Regions from separate parts of the Alteromonas sp. ABH4_453 genome, predicted to be linked through region 2. Evidence: predicted binding sites of a transcription regulator. Region 2 holds the regulator's gene; each other region holds the start of a gene.
What was found. The regulator LexA, encoded in region 2, represses DNA repair genes until DNA is damaged. The targets are predictions, from matches to a motif close to TACTGTATNNNNATACAGTA.

Region 1 (2,277 bases), 250 kb from region 2:
AAAATAACTCTCCATGGCTTTATCGTGACTAACAAAAATCATGGTGCTTTCACCTGCAACGTCTTTTAGCAGCGACATAAAACTATCTCTGGCATCGGTATCTAGGGCAGAAGTAGGTTCATCGACAATTAATAATTGCGGGTCGTTAATCAGTGCTCTGGCAATGGCAACGCGCTGCTGCTGACCAATACTCAATGCGTCAGCTTTCGCATGCAGTACGTGAGAAGGAAGCTGTAGCTTGTCCAGTAAATGACGAAGCTTTGCGTCTGATGCTGTCTTGCTAACGTTTGTACTTGCAAAATACACCGCCGCATTAATGTTCTGTGCCACAGAAAGGTAGGGAATAAGATTAAATTGTTGAAAAACAACGCCGATATTGCGTGCTCTAAACCTGTCCCGCTGTCGGTTCGATAATGCGGAGAAAGGCTGCGCTAATAAGGCGATGTCGCCCTGAGTTGGAGTTAATGTTCCGCACAGCAAATTGAGCAATGTGCTCTTTCCGCTCCCCGAAGGCCCTGAGAGAAAAACGTGCTCACCTTGCGAAACTTGCCACGCTTTAATGTCAATGATGGGGGCGCTTTCTTTGGTATACGAAAACTGTAAATTGCTAACTTCAATCGCTGTTTTGCACTCTTTAATCACTGCGTTGTGCTCTCCAGACACTGAGCTGCGCCCTTCTGACACTGTGTTGCGCTGGGAGTGAGTGCTATTGTTTTTATTGATGGTATTCACGCTAAGCCCGACCTGTATTTACGTCTTATGTTCACATTAGCAAAAGCGACACGTCTGTTCACCCAGTTAAAAACCAGAGAAAACACATTGCCGCGTTGAGGTAATGTTATCAAATAACATTTTTGCGTATAGCTATGCTATCAGATCTCATCAGCCTAAAGCGGCAATTGCTCTTATTAATTGTTCATCATAACGACGCAAAGAAGAAGCGCGCCTAAATTATCAGCCGTTAGCTTGTAGCTTTACCACTTCTGCGCTTTCATCTTCTAATACGCTTTCTGCGGTAGCGCCTTTGAAAATTTTGCTGATTTTATCTTTGTTTTTAGACAGCATAATAGTCAGCTCTTCCACTACGCTATCGTCTAGCTTGATGCCCTTTGCATGAATGTAGTCAGCAAGGTTATCTGCTGCATCGAGCATTTTGTCATACTGATCGGCTTCTTTTTTGTCGGTAGTTACCAATTTTTCTACCCCTTTGTGCGTAACAACATATTGTGTGGTAATGGCCATGGTAGGTCCCCTGTTTATTAAAGACACAAAAACTGTACAGTATTTTACTGTACAAATAAACAGTGTTTTAATTAAATGTCTGAGCGTAATGTTTGGGAAAGGGCAAATGATTGTTCTAAAGGTGATTAATGCTTGTGCAATTAGTAACTGCTGCGTATAATGCGCGCCCTTACAGCCATCCCAATTCGTTCCTTGTCTCCATACAGTCGGCTGTACTGTCGAGGCTACAACCGTAAGGAGCTATAATGCGTCATTACGAAATCGTATTTATGGTTCACCCTGATCAGAGTGAACAAGTACCTGGTATGATCGAGCGTTATACTACAATCCTAAAGCAAGACGGTGGTCAGATTCATCGTTTAGAAGATTGGGGCCGTCGTCAACTGGCTTACCCAATTGAAAAGCTGCACAAAGCCCACTACGTACTAATCAATGCTGAAGCGTCTGCAGAAGCTGTTGATGAATTGGAAAATGCTTTCCGTTTCAACGACGTGATCCTACGTAACATGGTTATGCGCACTAAGACTGCTGTGACTGAGCCTTCTCCAATGATGAAAGAAGAGCCTCGTCGTGAGCGTCGTGACGATTCTGCTCCTCGCCAAGATCGCGCGGAAAAGAAAACTGAAACCACTGAAGACAACGCTTAAGGAGATCACCCATGGCTCGTTTTTTCAGACGTCGTAAGTTCTGCCGTTTCACTGCAGAAGGTGTGACTGAGATTGATTACAAAGATATCGCTACTCTTAAGAACTACATCACTGAGAGCGGTAAAATTGTCCCTAGCCGTATTACTGGTACAAGCGCAAAATATCAGCGTCAGCTGTCTTCTGCGATCAAGCGCGCACGTTTCCTTGCGTTGCTTCCGTACACTGATTCACACAAGTAATTTGGCGAATATAAGGGTTAGCTAAGATGAATATCATCCTACTAGATAAAATCGCCAACCTTGGCGGCCTGGGCGACCAAGTGACTGTTAAGTCTGGTTACGCTCGTAACTTCCTTTTCCCACAGGGTAAAGCGGTTCCTGCAACTAAA
Region 2 (2,277 bases):
AATAGAATAAATATTTATGACGTAACAAATGACGCCTTAGTACTTAAAGACGCCATAACGCCTACATTCGATCTTCAAAATATAGCCGTCATTCCAACGACATCGTCTAATCAATCAATACTTGGCATTTACCAAGCTGAAGAATATGACTCATCGTATGGATATTATGACAACGTTGCTTACCGAGTCACTGAAATAGATAGCAATGGACATGTCATTTGGCTTAGCCCTTCCATTGGCATTAATCATGTCGATGGTATGCGTACCCGAAAGAACAATGCCGGCAAAGTAGAGCTTCAAATAGGTAATCCGAACATGGCCCTTCTTGTGAAATAAGGGTAATACACTTGTCGCTGTCTATTGCTTATAGCAAAAGACGCGGCAAGTGCTTGTTATTTAGTTTTAGGTGTATATACTTACAGGAACTGTATGAACAGACAGGTCTTTTATGCGCCCACTCACAGCTCGACAAACCGAAGTTTTAGAACTTATCAAAACCACCATGCAAGAAACGGGGATGCCGCCTACGCGTGCGGAAATCGCTCGTCAACTTGGTTTTCGTTCTGCCAACGCAGCAGAAGAACATTTGAAAGCCTTGGCGCGTAAAGGCGTGATAGAAATTCTGCCGGGTACCTCTCGGGGTATTAAACTCAATATTCCTCTCGAAAATGACGTACCTGAAGAAGAAGGCCTACCTCTCATTGGTCGTGTGGCGGCGGGTGAGCCAATTTTGGCGCAAGAGCACGTAGAATCACACTACAAGGTAGACCCTGCACTGTTTCAACCTCAAGCAGACTTTTTACTGCGTGTTAACGGCATGAGTATGAAAGACATCGGTATTCTAGATGGCGATCTTCTTGCTGTGCATCGCACCACCGATGTTCACAATGGCCAGGTCGTTGTGGCACGTGTAGACGAAGATGTTACGGTAAAGCGTTTAGAGAAACGTGGTCGTGAAGTATTACTTCATGCCGAAAACGAAGAATTCGCACCTATTCGAGTAGACCTAGCCAACGAACCTTTTGCTATTGAGGGGATTGCAGTAGGCGTTATAAGAAACGCGGACTGGATGTAAGGTTTTAACACCTTCAACGAAAAGCGGCGCACTAGCCGCTTTTTTTATGCCTTTTATTGCTTTATTTCTACCAGTTTTCTGGAGTTAGGGTGACTAAGCCCGCCTTTAAAAAACGAACCCAACCATGACTATCAGAAAGTGTATTACGCGTATTTTGCCTGTGAATGAACTACTGAATATGCATTCATTATTCTAAAGTTTGTTTGAAAATAAATATTAACAACCTATTAGTTGTTGATTTTATGATCAAATGATTGCTCGTAGAACCTTTGTGTTGTTCAAAATGTACGTTTGATTTTATTCTCGCTTAATACATGCTCATTTCTTTTTCCATCCAATATGTAACGTAAGGCTGCCACGGGAATGGTTAAAAATTGAACGCTTCGTTAAATTTTTAACAGAAAAGACTAGACGGCACGACATTATTGCGCAATTCTTAGACAGAGGTTAACAAAATAATAACAATGGCTCTGAATTTGTTTTACAAGTTGAGGTGATGGGTCAATCGTTCGCAAACCATTTGGTAGGGCATCGCGCAAAATAATCAGCGTTCTTGGTCTTGCTATTACGGAGGTGCTGAGTGAAACAACTAACGACCGTTTTCGCAAAATGGTGTTCAACAATACCGTTTTTGCTTTTTTCTCCTTTGCTTCTTGCCCAAGAAGTCAGTGAAGAGGCTTCTTCACTTAATTTAAGACGCGGTGCCACCGACATCAGTGGCCAGGTTTACGACCTCCACATGCTGATGTTTTTTATATGCGTTGGCATTGCTGTTGTAGTGTTTGGGGTTATGTTTGCCTCGATGTATCTGCACAGAAAGTCGCGTGGCGCGAAGCCAGCAAATTTTCATGAGAACGTGAAAGTTGAAATTGCTTGGACCGTTATCCCCTTTCTTATTCTTATTTTTATGGCTGTGCCTGCAGCGAATACATTGATTGCGATGGAAGACACATCTGAGCCAGACATGACTGTGCTAGTAACAGGCTCACAGTGGAAGTGGCACTACAAGTATATGGACAGCGACGTAGAGTTTTATTCTCTGCTTGCTACTCAACGCGAGCAAATAGAGAACAAGTTTCAAAAAACAGATAACTACCTGTTGGAAGTTGACCGCCCATTGGTTATCCCTACTGGAAAAAAAGTACGCTTTCTTATTACTTCAGATGACGTTATTCACTCTTGGTGGGTTCCTGACTTTGCTG
Region 3 (2,277 bases), on a different contig from region 2:
ATCCTTGAAAAGCACGGTATTGAAAACTACCTTGTGGAAATAGGCGGTGAAATGCGCGTTAAAGGAGAACGTGGCGACGGCAGCGAATGGCTGATAGCCATTGAAAAGCCAGTTACCACTGAACGTGCTGTTCAAAAAGTTGTCTCAATAGGTGAAAATGCGGTTGCTACATCGGGTGACTATCGTAACTATTACGAAGAAGACGGCGTCCGTTATTCACACCTAATCGACCCGACTACGGGTAAACCTATTTCGCATAATTTGGTATCGGTAACCGTAGTTCACCCTTCATCTATGACGTCAGACGGTTTGGCTACGGCGTTTAATGTAATGGGATGGGAACAAGCGATAGCGGTTGCTGAGCAAGAACAACTCGCTGTATTCCTCATTCGTCGCACAGATGACGGATTTGAAGAGTACGCGTCGCCAGAATTTGATAAACTGGTCACAGTTCATAATTAGGGGGTAGCAATGTCTACATTCATTCTTGCTTTTGGTTTCTTTCTAACAATGGTACTAGCTATGGCCGTGGGCTACCTATTTCAGAAAAAATCAATCTCTGGAAGCTGCGGTGGCTTAGGCGCACTGGGTATTGAAAAAGCCTGTGACTGTCCAGAACCGTGTGATCGTAAAAAGTCGCGCATGGAAAAAGAAGAAGCCCGCCAGAAAAAGTTAAACGAGTGGAAACAAAATCAAATTTTGTAATGCTTATCACACCGTTGACTTAATATTTAAAAGCGCTGTTAGAGTAAATCGACAGCGCTTTTTTGTTTTTTATCACAGCCTTCAAATATAAGTGCGAGCCATTACTTCGATTTAGAAGCCATGATTAGATAGTGTAATTCAGCACTATTAATAATATACTGTCTTTTTGTACAGTTTTACGTTGATAGCTATATAGCAAAGGCAGGTAATGCGAAAAATTATCCACGTCGACATGGATTGTTTTTACGCCGCAGTTGAAATGCGCGACAACCCAGCTTTGCGCAATATACCCATCGCTATTGGCGGCAGTGCCGACCGTCGCGGTGTTATCTCTACCTGTAATTATCCCGCCCGGAAATTTGGTGTGCGCTCGGCTATGGCAACAGCCTATGCTTTAAAGTTATGTCCCAATCTCACGCTAGTAAAAGGGCGCATGGATGTTTACGCTGCCGAGTCGCAAAAAATACGTAAGATATTTGCTGACTATACCGACCTCATTGAGCCTTTATCATTAGATGAAGCCTACCTAGACGTGACTAACAGTGAATTTTGCGGTGGCAGCGCCACGTTAATTGCCGAAGAAATACGCGAGCGCATTAAAAATGAACTTGGGCTTACAGCTTCAGCAGGTGTTGCGCCTTGTAAGTTTGTGGCTAAAGTAGCGAGCGATGAAAATAAGCCCGATGGAATTTGTGTTATTACTCCTGACAAGCTCGATGAGTTTGTACGCGAAATGCCACTAAAAAAAATACCGGGCGTAGGCAAAGTCACCATGCAAAAGCTGCAGCGTATGGGGCTTAATACCTGCGACGATGTTCGCCAATACCCTTTTGAGCGCATTCAAAAAGAGCTGGGTAAATTTGGCAGTGTGCTGTGGGAGCGTGCTCACGGTATTGATGAGCGTGAACTATCCGTATCTCGTGAGCGAAAGTCTATCGGCGTAGAGCGCACGCTAAGCGAAGACATTCACACCTTCGAGCAATGCATAGATTTTTTGCCACATTTATTTGAAAAGCTTCAAGAGCGAATGGAAAATCACAAGAAGCGTACGGGTAAGCCGGTACGTATTCGCACGCAGGGCGTTAAGCTTAAGTTTAACGACTTCCAACTAACTACGGTAGAGCACCGCTGTGCCACGCTTGATGAAGCGTACTTTCACACATTGATGCAGGAAGCTTTTGAACGGGCAACAGGGCGAGGTATCCGTCTTGTGGGTGTGCACATAGGGCTTGCGGCCGACCAATCGACTCAGCAATTGGTTTTGCCTTTTGAACAGATTTAGATAAAGGTATCATACATTTTTTAATGCTCGTGCGCTGCAGCCGCAATGTAGTCGCTTGTTATCCTCAGTGCGGTGAAGTTGTCATTCATACCGATGATGCTATCTTGCGTTGTGAAAACACAAGCTAGTGATTTGGTAGCCAAGGCATTTTATCTGTGGCACTCAAACAAAGCAGCCAACTACTGCTATTTTATTACTCTTTTGATGAAGAACATTATGAACTCAAATCAACTTAAAACCCCAGGTCGCTATAAGCACTACAAAGGTAATTTATACGATGTTTACGAAGT

Region 1: a site for LexA is predicted at 1,288-1,307, ahead of ACXAGV_RS05040 (YebG family protein). Genes of this name have one in related genera too.
Region 3: a site for LexA is predicted at 862-881, ahead of dinB (DNA polymerase IV). Genes of this name have one in related genera too.

Annotation. Positions count from the first base shown of each region.
Region 1 is NZ_JBSWXP010000002.1:371,112-373,388, forward strand. It holds gene ACXAGV_RS05035 (ABC transporter ATP-binding protein) at 1-732, opposite strand, end outside; gene ACXAGV_RS05040 (YebG family protein) at 955-1,242, opposite strand; gene rpsF (30S ribosomal protein S6) at 1,488-1,889, shown strand; gene rpsR (30S ribosomal protein S18) at 1,901-2,128, shown strand; gene rplI (50S ribosomal protein L9) at 2,155-2,277, shown strand, end outside.
Region 2 is NZ_JBSWXP010000002.1:117,671-119,947, forward strand. It holds gene ACXAGV_RS03925 (hypothetical protein) at 1-336, shown strand, start outside; gene lexA (transcriptional repressor LexA) at 449-1,075, shown strand; gene coxB (cytochrome c oxidase subunit II) at 1,656-2,277, shown strand, end outside.
Region 3 is NZ_JBSWXP010000010.1:80,935-83,211, forward strand. It holds gene ACXAGV_RS18035 (FAD:protein FMN transferase) at 1-462, shown strand, start outside; gene nqrM ((Na+)-NQR maturation NqrM) at 472-705, shown strand; gene dinB (DNA polymerase IV) at 914-1,987, shown strand; gene ACXAGV_RS18050 (DUF1653 domain-containing protein) at 2,204-2,277, shown strand, end outside.